Regions from separate parts of the Streptomyces chisholmiae genome, predicted to be linked through region 2. Evidence: riboswitches for the same ligand, from Rfam matches in the RefSeq annotation. Region 2 holds a riboswitch; the other holds the start of a gene.
What was found. A riboswitch is a leader RNA that binds a small molecule or an ion and turns the genes downstream of it on or off. The one in region 2 is predicted to bind glycine.
Positions count from the first base shown of each region.

Region 1 (7,520 bases), on a different contig from region 2:
CCACAACGGTGGGGTACACGTGGATGGCGAGCGGGTTCGTGCGCCGTTCGTGATCGACGCGATCGGCCGGCCGCAGGATCTGGAGCCGGCGCTGAACATTCCGGGGGGCGTGGTGCAGTCCCTGGAGAACAAGCAGGCCACGGTCACCGTGACCCGGCCCGAGACCGTCACCGTGGATGCCTTGCGATCGGCGGAGCAGCCTGACTACGCTCAGTCGTCATCAGCACTGAACCTCGACGTCGCGGGGGCTGTCGATCACGGTGTCGCGCGGTGAGGGAAACTGAAGGGAGACCACCCACGTTGTCAGGATGACGTGTGTGGTCGGTGGAGAGAGAGAATGGACCGTCCCGCTCCTCGGCGGGACGGGCTAGGTGCGAGGGGATCGCTGGTGAGTTTTTTCGCTAGGTTGTTCGGCAGGCGTAAGAGCGGTACGCACAGTGCCGCGGGGGCCCGCGCCCGCCAGCAAGGCCAGCCTCCTGCGCCGCCGTCCGAGCCGGGGCGGCCGTTGTTCCGGGACGAGGTCGCCGGGCCCGGTGGGATAGCGGACCAGGGGCACGGGGCCGCCGCCGGCCCCGCCTGTGGCCGCTGCGGCCACGCCAACACCCCCAACAGCCGTTTCTGTTCGTACTGCGGCGCCGCGCTGCGCCCCGGTGGCGAGGGCACGTCCGAGACCACCTCCACGATCTCCATCGCCAGCCTGGAGGCGTACGACCCCGAGGCGACCGCGCAGCACCCGGCGCCGGTGCTCTCGCCGGAGGCCCAGGCCGCCGTGGACGCGCTGCCCGCCGGCTCCGCCCTGCTGGTCGTTCGCCGTGGGCCGAACTCGGGCAGCCGCTTCCTCCTGGACAGCGATGTGACCACCGCCGGCCGGCACCCGCAGAGCGACATCTTCCTGGACGACGTCACGGTCTCCCGGCGGCACGTCGAGTTCCGGCGTACCCCGGAGGGCGGCTTCACCGTCGGCGATGTCGGCAGCCTGAACGGCACCTACGTGAACCGCGAGCCGATCGACTCGGTCACCCTCTCCAACGGCGACGAGGTGCAGATCGGCAAGTACCGCATGGTGTACTACGCCGGGCGTCAGGGGTACTGAGGGTGCGGCGCGGCAGCGCACGGGAACGGGGTTCGACTATCCAAATGCACCGGGCACGGCCTAGGGTTGCTGTGTGAATCAGCTCGACGTCGTGGGTGTGCGGGTGGAGATGCCCAACAGCCAGCCCATCGTGCTCCTCCGAGAAGTCGGTGGCGATCGCTACCTCCCGATCTGGATCGGACCGGGTGAGGCGACCGCCATCGCGTTCGCCCAGCAGGGGATGACTCCGCCCCGGCCGCTGACGCACGACCTCTTCAAGAACGTCCTCGAGGCGGTGGACCAGGAACTCAGCGCCGTGCGGATCACCGATCTGCGCGACGGGGTGTTCTACGCCGAGCTGGTCTTCGCCAGCGGGGTCGAGGTCAGCGCCCGCCCGTCGGACGCGATAGCGCTCGCGCTGCGCGTCGGCACGCCGATCTACGGCAGCGACGCCGTCCTCGACGATGCCGGGATCATCATCCCGGACGAGCAGGAGGACGAGGTGGAACGGTTCCGCGAGTTCCTTGACCAGATCTCCCCCGAGGACTTCGGTACCAGCAGCCAGTAGCGGCGCGTGGCGATCGTTGACGCGCCATGTGTGGGTCCCTAGCGTCAATGGGGCATGTCTTGGGAGGAGCGCTGTGTGCGTACTCATCGTGACAGCAGGTGAGTGACGAGGACACGGTCGGGGCATGCGGAACGGAGGCCGGCGTGACAGGTAACGGCGACAGCAGGGCGGTCGGGGGCACCACGGCGCTGCCGGGTGCGGCGCCCCGGCCGGGTTTGCGGCAGTCGGTCGCGCCCCAGGCGGCGCCCCGGGGGCGGGCCCCGGCCGAGGAGTCGCTCGGCTACCAGGGGCCCAGCGCCTGCGCCGCGGCCGGCATCACCTACCGGCAGCTCGACTACTGGGCCCGCACCGGGCTGGTCCAGCCCAGCGTCCGGCCGGCCCCCGGCCACGGCGGGCAGCGGCTCTACAGCTTCCGCGACGTGCTGGTCCTCAAGATCGTCAAGCGGCTGCTGGACGCCGGCGTCTCGCTCCAGTCGATCCGGGCCACCGCCCAGGCGCTGCGCACCGCCGAGCTGGCCGAGCTGTCCCAGATGACGCTGATGAGCGACGGCGCCGCCGTCTACCGCTGTTCCTCCCCGGACGAGCTGGCCGAGCTGCTGCGCGGGGGCCGGGGGGTCTTCGGCATCGCGGTCGGGGCCGTCTGGGGCGATGTGGAGGCCGCGCTGGCCCAGCTGCACGCGGAGCGGGTGGACACCGGGGAGCGGGTGGCCCCGCCGGAGCACCCGGGCGACGAGCTGGCCCGCCGCCGCAACCGCGTCGGCTGACGCCGGGCGTCCCGCGCGACCACTCGACCGGCGGACCGGCCGGATCGCGCGCTGATTGTCAGTGCCATGGGGCACCATCGGACGGGTGAGGGGTCAGCCAACCATCCTCCACCTCGACATGGACGCCTTCTTCGCCTCGGTCGAGCAGGCGGCCAAGCCCAGCCTGCGCGGCAAGGCCGTGGTCGTCGGCGGCATCGGGCCACGCGGGGTGGTGGCCACCGCGTCCTACGAGGCCCGCAGGTTCGGGGTCCGCTCGGCGATGCCGACCGCCCAGGCGCGGCGGCTCTGTCCCAACGGCGCCTATCTGGTGCCCAGGTTCGAGGTCTACCGGCGGGTCAGCGAGCAGGTGATGGGCCTGCTCGCCCGGCTCTCCCCGCTGGTCGAGCCGCTCAGCCTGGACGAGGCCTTCGTCGATCTGGCGGCCGGCGGCAGCGCGGCCACCGCCGCCGAGGCGCGGGCGGTGGGGGAGCGGCTGCGGGGGGAGATCCTGGCGGTCACGGGGGTGACGGGCTCGGTGGGGCTGGCCGGCGCCAAGATGCTGGCCAAGATCGCCTCCGAGCAGGCCAAGCCGGACGGCCTGGTGCTGATAGCGCCGGGCACGGAGCGGGAGCTGCTGGCGCCGCTCCCGGTCCGGACGCTGCCCGGGGTCGGCCCGGCCACCGCCGAGACGCTGCGCCGGGCCGGCATCCACACCATCGAGGAGACGGTCGAGGCCGGCGAGCCCGAGCTGCTGCGGCTGCTGGGCAAGGCGCACGGCGGCGGGATCTACCGGATGGCGCTGGGCGTCGACGACCGCCCGGTGGTCGCCGAGCGGGACACCAAGTCCATCTCGGTGGAGGACACCTTCCAGGTGGACGTGACGGACCGGGCCCGGATCAGGTTCGAGGTGGGCCGGCTGGCCGAGCGCTGTGTGGCCCGGCTGCGCGCCGCCGGCCGGTCCGGCCGCACGGTGGTGCTGAAGGTCAGGCGGTACGACTTCACCACGCTGACCCGCTCGGAGACGCTGCGCGGCCCCACGGACGACCTGGCGGTGGTACGGGAGGCCGCCGAGCGGCTGCTGGAGCTGGTGGACACCACGGCGGGGGTGCGGCTGCTCGGCGTGGGCGTCAGCGCGCTGGCGGACTTCACCCAGGAGGACCTCTTCGCCCAGTCGGCGCAGCGCGGCCCGGCGGGTCCCGAGCCGGCGGAGCCGGTCCCGGCCGTCCAGGCGGAGCCGGCCGAGCCGGAGCCCGACCGGCGCTGGCTGCCCGGTCTGGACGTGACGCACGAGCGGTTCGGCCCCGGTTGGGTGCAGGGCAGCGGCGTCGGCCGGGTCACGGTCCGCTTCGAGCGGCCCGAGGACGTCCGGCCGGGTCGGGTGCGCACCTTCCCGGTGGACGATCCGGAGTTGCGGCGCGGCGAGCCGTTGCCGCCGGGCGGCCCGCCGCCCGGCCCCGCCGAGTTGTCCGGGGCTCGGCCGTCCGGGGCCTCGGGCGGTCAGCCCTCCGGGTCGTCCGGCGCGGCGGCCAGCCGGCCGAAGTCGGTGTCCGGCGCCGGCGGCCGGCCGGGGGCCGCCGGCAGGTCGAGCCCGTAGTGGCGGTAGAGCCGCAGCTCCTGCTCGGGCGAGAGGTGGCGGCCCACGCCCAGGTCGGGGGCCCGGCGGATCAGCGCCCGGTCGAACGGCACCCGCAGCCCCTTCCCCTCCAGTTCGCTGGGTGCCAGCGGGACGAAGGCGTCCCGGGTGAAGAGGCCGGTGCGCACGGCCGCCCACTCGGGGACGCCGGTCGCGTCGTCCAGGTACACCTCGTCCACGGTGCCGATCTTGGTGCCGTGGCGGTCGAACGCCTTCCGGCCGATCAGGCTGCGCGGATCGATGTCGGTTCGCACGTTTCCTCCCGCTGCGCGGCTGGGACGGTTGGAGGGCTGGTGCCCGCTGGAGCGGGTCCCAGACCCAGCCAAGGGCACTTTCCGGCGGCCGGCCAGTCGAGGACCGGCCCCTTAATCCGGGGGGAGGCGCGCTGGTAGTCTCAGGAGTGGTTGTCAACTCCGTGCGGGAGAGTCCTGTCGCCCCCGGGCGGCGGGCGCCGAAGGAGCAAATCCTCCCCGGAATCTCTCAGGCCCACGTACCGCGCGGGGGAAACCACTCTGGAAAGCAGGGTGGCGTGGCGGAGCCCTGGCTCTGTGGCCATCCTCACCGACGGTGCAAGCTTGGCGCGGTGGCGCGGAGTGAAGCTCTCAGGTCGTATGACAGAGGGGGAGGCTGCCGGGCAGTGTCGCCTGGCGCCCGTAGGTCGCCCACGGCCCAAGGAGCCTCCACCGATGACCGCTTCCCGTACCCCGCTCACCGCCCTGGAGCAGGGCATCCCCTTCGCCGACCGGCATATCGGGCCCGACCGGGGCGCGGTGGCCAAGATGCTCGCCCAGGTGGGCTTCGGCTCGCTGGACGAGCTGAGCGCCGCGGCCGTCCCCGAGGCGATCCGCAGCACCGAGGCGCTGGACCTGCCCGAGCCGCTGGACGAGGCGGCCGTGCTCGCCGAGCTGCGTGCCCTGGCCGGCCGGAACACGGTGCTGCGGGCCATGATCGGCCTGGGCTACCACGGCACCTTCACCCCGCCGGTGATCCAGCGCAACGTGCTGGAGAACCCGGCCTGGTACACCGCCTACACCCCGTACCAGCCGGAGATCTCCCAGGGCCGGCTGGAGGCGCTGCTCAACTTCCAGACCGTGGTGGCCGACCTGACCGGGCTGCCCACGGCCGGCGCCTCGCTGCTGGACGAGGGCACCGCGGCGGCCGAGGCGATGGCGTTGGCCCGCCGGGTCGGCCGGGACCGGGGCGGCGTCTTCCTGGTGGACGCGGACTGTCTGCCGCAGACCATCGCCGTGGTGCGGACCAGGGCCGAGCCGACCGGTGTCGAGGTGCTGGTCGCCGACCTGAGCGAGGGCATCCCGGCCGAGGCGGTCGAGCGCGGGGTCTTCGGCGTGCTGCTCCAGTACCCGGGGGCGTCGGGCGCGGTGCGCGACCCGCGGGCGCTGATCGAGCGGGCGCACGAGCTGGGCGCGGTGGTCACGGTCGCGGCCGACCTGCTGGCGCTGACCGTGCTGGCCTCGCCCGGCTCGCTGGGCGCCGACATCGCGGTGGGCACCAGCCAGCGGTTCGGCGTGCCGATGGCCTTCGGCGGCCCGCACGCCGGCTACATGTCGGTCCGCGCCGAGTACGCCAGGAACCTGCCGGGCCGGCTGGTCGGTGTCTCCCGGGACGCGGCCGGCCGCTCCGCCTACCGGCTGGCGCTCCAGACCCGGGAGCAGCACATCCGCCGGGAGCGGGCCACCAGCAACATCTGCACCGCGCAGGTGCTGCTTGCCGTGATGGCCGGCCTGTACGCGGTCTACCACGGCCCCGACGGGCTGGCCGCGATCGCCCGCCGCACCCACCGGCTGGCGGCGCTGCTGGCGGCCGGGCTGCGCGAGGGCGGCGTCGAGGTGGCGCACCCGGAGTTCTTCGACACGGTCACCGCGCGGGTGCCGGGCCGGGCCGCCGAGGTGGTGGCCGCCGCCCGCGCGGCCGGCATCAACCTGCGGCAGGTGGACGCCGACCTGGTCGGCGTGGCCTGCGACGAGACCACCACCCGCGCCGAGCTGGTCGCCGTCTGGGCCGCGTTCGGGGTGCCGGCCGGTGCCGCTGACATCGCGGAGCTGGACGCCCGGGTGCCGGACGCGCTGCCGGCGGCGCTGCTGCGCGCGGACGACTACCTCACCCACCCGGTCTTCCACGAGCACCGCTCGGAGACGGCGATGCTGCGTTACCTGCGTCGGCTGGCCGACCAGGACTACGCGCTGGACCGGGGCATGATCCCGCTGGGCTCGTGCACCATGAAGCTCAACGCCACGGTGGAGATGGCGGCCATCACCTGGCCGGAGTTCGCCGGGCTGCACCCGTTCGCCCCGCTGGAGCAGGCCGGCGGCTATCTGGCCCTGATCCACGAGTTGGAGAGCCGGCTGGCCGAGATCACCGGATACGACGCGGTCTCGCTGCAGCCGAACGCCGGCTCCCAGGGCGAGTTGGCCGGCCTGCTCGCGGTCCGCGCGCACCACCGGGCCGCCGGCCAGGAGCAGCGCACGGTCTGCCTGATCCCGTCCTCGGCGCACGGCACCAACGCGGCGAGCGCGGTGCTGGCCGGGATGCGGGTGGTGGTCGTGGCCACCAGCGAGAGCGGCGACGTGGACCTGGCCGACCTGCGGGCGAAGATCGAGCGGCACCGCGACGAGTTGGCCGTGCTGATGGTGACCTACCCGTCCACGCACGGCGTCTTCGAGGAGCACATCGGCGAGGTCTGCGCCGCGGTGCACGACGCCGGCGGCCAGGTCTACGTGGACGGCGCCAACCTCAACGCGCTGGTGGGGCTGGCCAGGCCGGGCCGGTTCGGGGCCGACGTCTCGCACCTGAACCTGCACAAGACGTTCTGCATCCCGCACGGCGGGGGCGGCCCCGGCGTGGGTCCGGTGGCGGTCCGCGCCCATCTCGCGCCCTACCTGCCGGGGCACCCGGCGCAGCCGGACGCGGGCCCGGTGGGCAGCGGCCCGGTCTCGGCGGCGCCCTGGGGCTCGGCCGGCATCCTGCCGATCTCCTGGGCGTACGTCCGGCTGATGGGGGCGGCGGGGCTGCGCCGCGCCACCCAGGTCGCGGTGCTCAGCGCCAACTACGTGGCCAGGCGGCTGGAGCCGCACTTCCCGGTGCTGTACACCGGCCCCGGCGGGCTGGTGGCGCACGAGTGCGTGATCGACGTGCGCCCGCTGACGAAGGCGACCGGGGTCACCATCGACGACGTCGCCAAGCGGCTGATCGACTACGGCTTCCACGCGCCGACCATGTCGTTCCCGGTGGCCGGCACGTTGATGATCGAGCCCACCGAGAGCGAGGACCTGGCCGAACTGGACCGGTTCTGTGCGGCGATGATCGCCATTCGGGGCGAGATCGACAAGGTGGCCTCGGGGGAGTGGCCCAAGGACGACAACCCGCTGGCCAACGCCCCGCACACGGCCGAGCAGTTGGCCGGGGACTGGCCGCATCCGTACTCCCGGCGGGAGGCCGCCTACCCGGCCGAGACCACCGGGCACGGCAAGTACTGGCCGCCGGTGC
Region 1 is NZ_JAVREO010000003.1:27,217-34,736, forward strand. Features, by position in the region: gene RM844_RS05460 (DUF881 domain-containing protein) at 1-274, shown strand, start outside; gene RM844_RS05465 (FHA domain-containing protein) at 389-1,093, shown strand; gene RM844_RS05470 (bifunctional nuclease family protein) at 1,167-1,640, shown strand; gene RM844_RS05475 (MerR family transcriptional regulator) at 1,784-2,404, shown strand; gene RM844_RS05480 (DNA polymerase IV) at 2,490-3,977, shown strand; gene RM844_RS05485 (PRC-barrel domain-containing protein) at 3,881-4,270, opposite strand; glycine riboswitch at 4,425-4,522, shown strand; gene gcvP (aminomethyl-transferring glycine dehydrogenase) at 4,703-7,520, shown strand, end outside.
Region 1: it holds a riboswitch for glycine, as region 2 does, so the genes downstream of both, gcvP (aminomethyl-transferring glycine dehydrogenase) here and gcvT (glycine cleavage system aminomethyltransferase GcvT) in region 2, are expected to answer to the same signal.

Region 2 (7,520 bases):
CCCAGCGAGCCATACAGCTCGACCCGTGCGGCGGCGGTGTCGGCCAACGCCCCCGCGTCCTTCAGCGCGTGGGCGAACATCAGCGCCGCGCGCATCGGCCCCACGGTGTGCGAACTGGAGGGGCCGATGCCGACGCTGAACAGGTCGAAAGCGGAGAGCGCCACGCCGGGCTCACCCCTCGGAGAACGCGGTGTACTCCTCGGCCGAGAGCAGGTCGGCGGAGTCCCAGACGGCGTCGTCGACGCGCACCTTGAACAGCCAACCACCCTCGAAGGAGGCGGAGTTCACCAGCTCAGGGTCGTCCACCACGGCCTGGTTGACCTCGATGACCTCGCCGTCCACCGGCGAGAACAGGTCGCTGATCGCCTTGGTCGACTCCAGCTCGCCGCAGGCGCCGCCGGCCGTCACCGGCGTGCCGACCTCGGGAAGCTGCGCGTACACCACGTCGCCCAGCTTGCCGGCGGCGTACTCGGTGATGCCCACGGTCGCCACGCCGTCGGCGGGCTTCGAGAGCCACTCGTGGTCCCGGGTGTAACGGAGGTGCTCGGGGTTGCTCATGGCTGCTGATTCTCCTGGAAGGTGAGGTGCTGACGAGTCCGACGCGGCGCGCGGACCACGGAGGGGGCGTGCGGGACGCGCGGCGCGCTCAGTCCTGCCGCCGGTAGAAGGGCAGGGCCACCACCGAGTGCGGCACGGCGGTGCCCCGGATGTCCACCGCCACGCCCGCCGTCCCCGGCTCGGCGTGCGCGGCGTCCAGGTAGGCCATGGCGATGGGCCGGCCCAGGGTGGGGGAGGGGGCGCCCGAGGTGACCTCGCCGATGACCGCGCCGGTGGCGTCCACCACCGGGTAGCCGGCGCGCGGCACCCGGCGCTCGTCGGTCACCAGGCCCACCAGGACCCGCGGCGGGTCGCTCACGGCGCGCTCGGCGGCGCGCTCCAGCGCCGCGCGCCCCACGAAGTCCCCCGGCTTGTCGAACTTCACCACCCGGCCGAGGCCGGCGTCGAACGGGGTGGTCCGCTCGGTGAGTTCGTGCCCGTACAGCGGCATCCCCGCCTCCAGGCGCAGGGTGTCGCGGCAGGACAGGCCGCACGGCACCAGCCCGTCCCCGGCGCCCGCCTCGGCCAGCGCCGCCCACAGCGGCTCCGCGTCGGCCGGCGCGCAGAACAGCTCGAAACCGTCCTCCCCGGTGTACCCCGTGCGGGCGATCAGCACCGACCGGCCGGCCACCGTCGCCGGCAGGCTCGCGTAGTACCGCAGCCCCGACAGCTCCGCGTCGGTGAGCCGGGCCAGCACCCCGGCGGCGGCTGGGCCCTGCACGGCGAGCAGCGCGTAGGCGTCCCGGTCGTCCCGCACCTCGGCGGCGAACCCGGCGCCGCGCTCCCGCAGCGCGGCCAGCACCCGCTCCGCGTTGGCCGCGTTCGCCACCACCAGGAAGGTGTCGTCGGCCAGCCGGTAGACGATCAGGTCGTCCAGGATGCCGCCGTCGGCCGCGCAGATCATGGTGTAGCGGGCGCGCCCCGGGCGGACCGCCGAGAGCCTGCCGACGAGCGCGTGGTCCAGCAGCGCGGCCGCGTCCGCGCCGCGCACCGTGATCTCGCCCATGTGGGACAGGTCGAAGAGGCCGACGCCGGTCCGCACCGCCTGGTGCTCGGCGCGCTCGCTGCCGTAGCGCAGCGGCATCGACCAGCCGGCGAAGTCGGTCATGGTGGCGCCGAGCGCGCGGTGCACCGCGTCCAGCGCGGTGACACGGGGGGTGTCGGACATGGAGACGCTCCAGGGGTCGGGCGGCAGGCGGCGCGCGGCCGCGCACCGTGCCCTCCCCCTCTGTCATCGGCACCTGAGAGGTTCGCCGTGCGCCCAGGGGGGCGACGGCTTGCACCGTGGGTGGGGCCGCCAGCCGGCGACCCGCTTTTCAGACTTGCCTTCCGCGCGCGGTAACGGGGCCTGAGAGATTCAAGGGAGGACTTGCTCCTTCGGCGCCCCGGACAACTGCCGGGGACTCTCCCGCGCGCGGTCAAACGGCCGGTATGTGGTTGTGGCCCGGCCATCATCGCACGGATGCCGGGCCGGGCGGCAGCCGATCACCGCTAGGGTTCGCTGGGGCCGCTCGGCCACGTCGGGGCACGGCTCCGGACGGGCCGGCCGGCCCGCGCGGACGGCCCCGGCGGGAGACGAACGCCCGGGCGGCGAGACCAGGCAGGACGGAGTGGAACGCGGATGAGTGAGCGCAGGGCGGTGCCGGGCTTCGGCGGCGGCTGGCCGGGCAACGAGTTGGAGGAGGCGCTGGCCGCCTCGGTCGGCGTTCCCGACGCGGCCCCCAAGCTGCTCAAGGTGCTCTCCCGCAGCGCCGTCTGGGTGCCGCTGCCCGAGGGCGGCGGCCCGGACAGCCAGACCCTGGACCTGCCCACCATCGACCTGGCCGGCGGCGTCTACGTCCCGGTCTTCAGCTCGGCCGAGCAGCTGCGGCTGGGCGGCGCGGCGCACCTGCCGTTCACCGTCGCGCCGGCCTGGGAGTTCGCCCGCGGCCTGCCGCCCCAGGTCGGCATAGCCGTGAACCCGGGCGGCACGGTCGGCATCCCGGTGCCCCCCGGCGCCGTCGGCGAGCTGTGCCGCGGCACCCCGGGGGAGCGCACGCCCGGCGTGCCGAGCGGCGCCCGGATGCGGCTCTTCCAGCCGGACTGGCAGGAGGACCCGGTCGACTTCCTGACCACGGCCGCCGCGGAGCTGGCCGCGCTCTGGCCGGTGCGCACCGCGCGCCGCGGCCTGGCCAGCGCGGAGGGCGCCGAGCCGGCACTCTTCGTCGGCGTCGAGTTGGAACAGGTGGACGACGAGACCCGGGAGGCGGTCAACGCGGCCCTGGGGCGGGCGCTGGCCCGGCACGCGGTGAAGTGGCCCGTGCAGCTGGTGCTGTTGGACGCCGCGCAGGACCCGGTGGTGGACTGGCTGCGGGAGTGTGTGGCGCCGTTCTACTCGCGTGCCGCCTGAGCACGGGGCACCTTGTCAGCCGGCGACCTGGCTCGCAAGCTGCTGTGCGGGTGGGTGCGAGGCGGTTGACGGACCGAGGTGTGCCGAGCGCGAGGAGGACGGGCCCAGGTGAGTGCCGAAGAGGCTGTCGAGGAGCTGCTCACCCGGGTGACGGCGGATCGGCTGGAGACCTACGAGGAGCTGTTGGGCGCGCTGGCCGACAGCGAGGTCTGGATGCTGCTGTGGCAGGGCGCGCCCGGTGAGCCGGACGCCCACTACGGCGGGATAGAGCTGGCCGGCCACGGCTACGCGCCGTGTGTGACCTCGGCCGGGCAGCTGACGGCCAGCGGCTGGAACCGCGCCTACGAGGTGCTGCCGGGCCGCGACATCGCCGCCGCCCTCTACCCCGACCACTGGGGGCTCTGGCTCAACCCGCACGCGCCGGGCGGCGGCCTCGGCGTGCCCTGGCTCGACCTGCGGCGGATCGCCGGCGGCCTGGACCGGCTGCCGGCCGGGCCGCTGCGGATCAGTGAGCCCAGCGTGGGCGTGGACACCTTCTACGCGCGCCTGGTCGCACTCGCCCAGCGCACGCCGGTGCTCCGCGCGCTGTGGCGTGCCTGGGTGCGCCCCGCGCTGGGCTCCTCCTACCTGGCCATCGGCCTGGACGTGGACGGGCCACCGGAGCACGGCGCCGACGCCGTGCGCGCCATGATGCGGGAGGCGGTCGTCGAGGTGCCGGACGGCCTCACGGTGGGCACCGTCGCGATGGCCGACGGCTACGACCCGGTGGCCATGTGGCTGCGCGCCAACACCCGCCCGTTCTACGACCGGGACGCCGCCGGCGTGGGCCGCGCCGGCGATCCGGACCGGCTGGGCTACGGCTATCCCGGGGGCTACTGAGAAAGTCGGCCGCGACCCCGGGTAGCCGGCGGCCGACCGGGGTACCCGGGGCGAAAGTCGCGCCAGCGGCGCCCGCCCGGTGCGCAGCACGGCGGGTGGGTGGCCGCCGAGAGGAGAGCCGCCGTATGAGCACCGTGAGGAGCACGCTCCCGGACACCACTCGCAAGATCGTGGGCGAGGCGCTCCAGGGCGCCCTGGTCGACCTCGTCGACCTGTCCCTGGTCGCCAAGCAGACGCACTGGAACGTCGTCGGGCCGCGCTTCCGCTCGATCCACCTGCAACTGGACGACGTGGTGGCCACCGCCCGCGCCCACTCCGACACGGTCGCGGAGCGCTCGGCCGCGGTGGGCGTCCCGCCGGACGGCCGGGCCGGCACGGTCGCGGCCGGGAGCGGCATCGCGAAGGTGCCCGACGGCTGGCTGCGGGACGGGGACGCCGTCCGCACCATGGTCGACGCGCTGGGCGCGGTGATCGTCCGGACCAGGGAGCGGCTGGACGAGGTGGGCCCGGTCGACTCGGTGAGCGAGGACGTGCTGATCCAGATCACCAGGGACCTGGAGAAGCACCACTGGATGTTCCAGGCCGAGAACGCCGGCTGAGCCGGCGTTCGCACCGGGCGCCGCCGCGGCGGACGGCCGCGTCCCCCCGGCGGGGGCGTGGCCGTCCGCCGCGGCCGTGCGGGCCGGGCGCGGCCGGCCGGCGGCCCGGCTCGGGAGTCGGACCGGCCGGCCGGGCCAGGTACGGGCCGGACCCCCGGGGCAGGCCGGACCCCGGGCGGTTCAGACCAGCCGGACGAGGGCCTGGACCGGGGCGTGGTCGGACGGGTAACGGCCCCGCACCCGGAAGGTGTTGATCGCCACCTCCCGCACCTCGACCGGGCCGCCGGCCAGCACCCAGTCGATCCGGGGGCCGTCCGCCACCGGCTCCCCGTAGCCGGGGAAGGTGCCCCAGGCCGGGGTCAGCTGGCGGCCCGCCGTCCAGGTGTCGGTGAGGCCGCCCTCGGTGACCAGCAGCCGGTAGGACTCGGAGGACTCGGCGGGGGTGTTGAAGTCGCCGGTCAGCACGACGGGCAGGGCCGGGTCGAAGTCCGCGATCCGGTCCCTTACCAGGGCGGCGGAGCGCACCCTGGCGTGCTCCGACTGGTGGTCGAAGTGGGTGTTGACGTGGATGAACTCCCGCTCGGTGCGCCGGTCACGGAAGCGCGCCCAGGTCACCATCCGGACCACACTGTTCCCCCAGGACGCCGAACCGATCACGTTCGGGGTGTCGGAGAGCCAGAAGTGGTCGTAGTCGAGCGGCTCCAGGCGATCGGTGTCAAAGTAGATCGCCATGAACTCGCCCCGGCCGCCGCCCTCCCGACCCAGGCCGATCCAGTCGTACTCCCTGGGCAGGTCCGCGTCCACCTGCTTGACCTGGTGGTAGAGCGCCTCCTGCACCCCCAGCACGGTGGGCCGCTCGACCGCCAGGAAGTCCGCCAGCACCGGGCGCCGGTCCGTCCAGGAGTCCGGGGTGCCGGGCGCCGCGTCGGCGTCCATCCGGATGTTGAACGCGACCACGTGCAGCCGGTCGCCGCGCGCCCGCCCGATCAGCGCGCGCGGCCGGCCACGCTCGCCGGCGGCCGGCCCCTGCGCGAGCGCCCCCGGCGCGTTCAGGGCGGCGCCGGCCGCCACCAGGCCGGTGGCACCCGCGGCGCCCAACACCGTTCTCCGTGACACGGTCATCACAGTCCTCCTCCGAGATGGTTCGGGCAAGGACTGTCGTACTCGTTCGTGTGGTGTCCCCGGAGCGCGGACGACGGCGGAGGGAACATCCGTCGAACATCGCCGGGCACCCGCTCCCCGGCGCGCCCCGAGCGGCGCACCCCGTTGAAAGCCCCGACGACGGCCGGCTTTTCCTTCACCATCCGGCGTGCGGCCGGACAGGACGGGAATACCCTCGGGAAGAGTCGAGGAATTCCGGGGGGTCACCGTATGGCAACGCCACTCTCCGCCGACAAACTGGTGCGGGCCCTGAAGGACGAGGGAGTGAAAATAGTCGAACACAAGGAATGGCGAACGCACAATCGCAACAGCGCGGGCGCCTGGGGGCCGGTGCACGGCGTGATGATCCATCACACCGTGACCTCCGGGACCTCGTCCTCGGTCGACCTCTGCTACAAGGGCCGATCCGATCTCCCCGGACCGCTGTGCCACGGCGTGATCGCCAAGGACGGCACGGTCTACCTCGTCGGCAACGGCCGCGCCAACCACGCGGGTTCGGGCGACGGCGACGTGCTCGACGCGGTGATCGACGAGCGCCCGCTGCCGACCGACAACGAGGCCGACACGGACGGGAACGCGCGGTTCTACGGATTCGAGTGCGTCAATCTCGGGGACAACAAGGACCCCTGGCCCGCCGAACAGGTCGAGGCGATCGTGCGCGCCTCGGCGGCGATCCTGCGCGCGCACGGATGGGGGAAGTCCGGCGACACCTCCGTGATCGGCCACCTGGAATGGCAGCCGGGGAAAGTCGACCCGCGCGGACCGGGGATCACCATGGGCGACGTCCGCAAGCGGGTCAGCGAACGACTCAAGCATCCGGCCGACTGGAGCCCCGGGGGCTCCAACCCGCCCAACGAGGAGGACGACGTGCCCAAGCGGACCCTGTACGGCACCACGGGCGACTTCACCCAGACCCTTGAGCCGGGCTCCTGGACCACCCTCAGGTTCGACCGCCGGCACAACGGCAAGGCATGGGAGACCAAGGAGGCCGAGCCCTCCATCGCCTTCGGCGCCTGCTACTACTCCACCACGGTCGCGGTCCGCGCCACCGGCCTGAGCCGGGGGCAGGAGCTGCAGATCCGGGTGGCGCACTACGCGGAGAAGGAGGGCGGCGGCTGGGAACGCTCCGGCGGCATGCCCATCAACTCCCCGGTGCACGACGGCGGCGACGCGCACTTCACCTACGCCTGGAACGGCCACCTCTCCGGCTCGCGCCGGCTGCGGGTCGAGGTCGCCCAGCACGGGGACGAGCCGATCACCATCGACTACGTGCGCGCCGAGACGCTCTACTGGGGCACCTGACCGGATTCCGGGGCCGCGGGCGACCCCGGTGTCAGCGGTCGGTACTACCGTGGTCACCATGCGCTACGAAGCACGCCACAGCGAGACCCGCGGCTGGTACGTGGTCTCCGACGAGGGCCATCTGGCCCATGTCCCCGACCCCGACACCCAGCAACTCCGCGCCGCCCTCTTCGAACGCGAGACGGACGCCCGCCGCTGCGCCCTGGAGCTGACCCGCCTTGGCACGCTCAACTAGGGCCCGCTCGCCGGGGCTTCGCCGCCCCGGCGAGCCCGTACCGCGCCGGTCGTCGTGGTGGTGGGGGGCGTCAGGCGGCGCCGGCGTCCGTGACCATCGTGAGGTAGCGGTCCCAGTCCCAGTGCGGGCCCGGGCAGAGCCGCACCACGTCGGGGACCTCGTTGTGGCCCACGATGTGCTGCCGGTCGACCGGTATCTCGTGCCGCGCGCAGATCCCGGCCACCAGCTGGGCGGAGGAGGCGTAGAGCGCGTCCGTCAGGTACTCCGGCTGGTCGTGCCAGCCCTCGTGCTCGATGCCGATGCTGCGCTCGTTGAAGCTCTGGTTCCCCGCGTGGAAGGCGACGTCCAGCTCGCGGGC
Region 2 is NZ_JAVREO010000016.1:191,306-198,825, reverse strand. Features, by position in the region: gene RM844_RS24455 (L-serine ammonia-lyase) at 1-164, opposite strand, end outside; gene gcvH (glycine cleavage system protein GcvH) at 172-558, opposite strand; gene gcvT (glycine cleavage system aminomethyltransferase GcvT) at 647-1,765, opposite strand; glycine riboswitch at 1,924-2,018, opposite strand; gene RM844_RS24440 (enhanced serine sensitivity protein SseB C-terminal domain-containing protein) at 2,219-2,986, shown strand; gene RM844_RS24435 (enhanced serine sensitivity protein SseB C-terminal domain-containing protein) at 3,095-3,865, shown strand; gene RM844_RS24430 (Dps family protein) at 3,991-4,464, shown strand; gene RM844_RS24425 (endonuclease/exonuclease/phosphatase family protein) at 4,645-5,586, opposite strand; gene RM844_RS24420 (peptidoglycan recognition protein family protein) at 5,836-6,927, shown strand; gene RM844_RS24415 (hypothetical protein) at 6,986-7,162, shown strand; gene RM844_RS24410 (N-acetylmuramoyl-L-alanine amidase) at 7,233-7,520, opposite strand, start outside.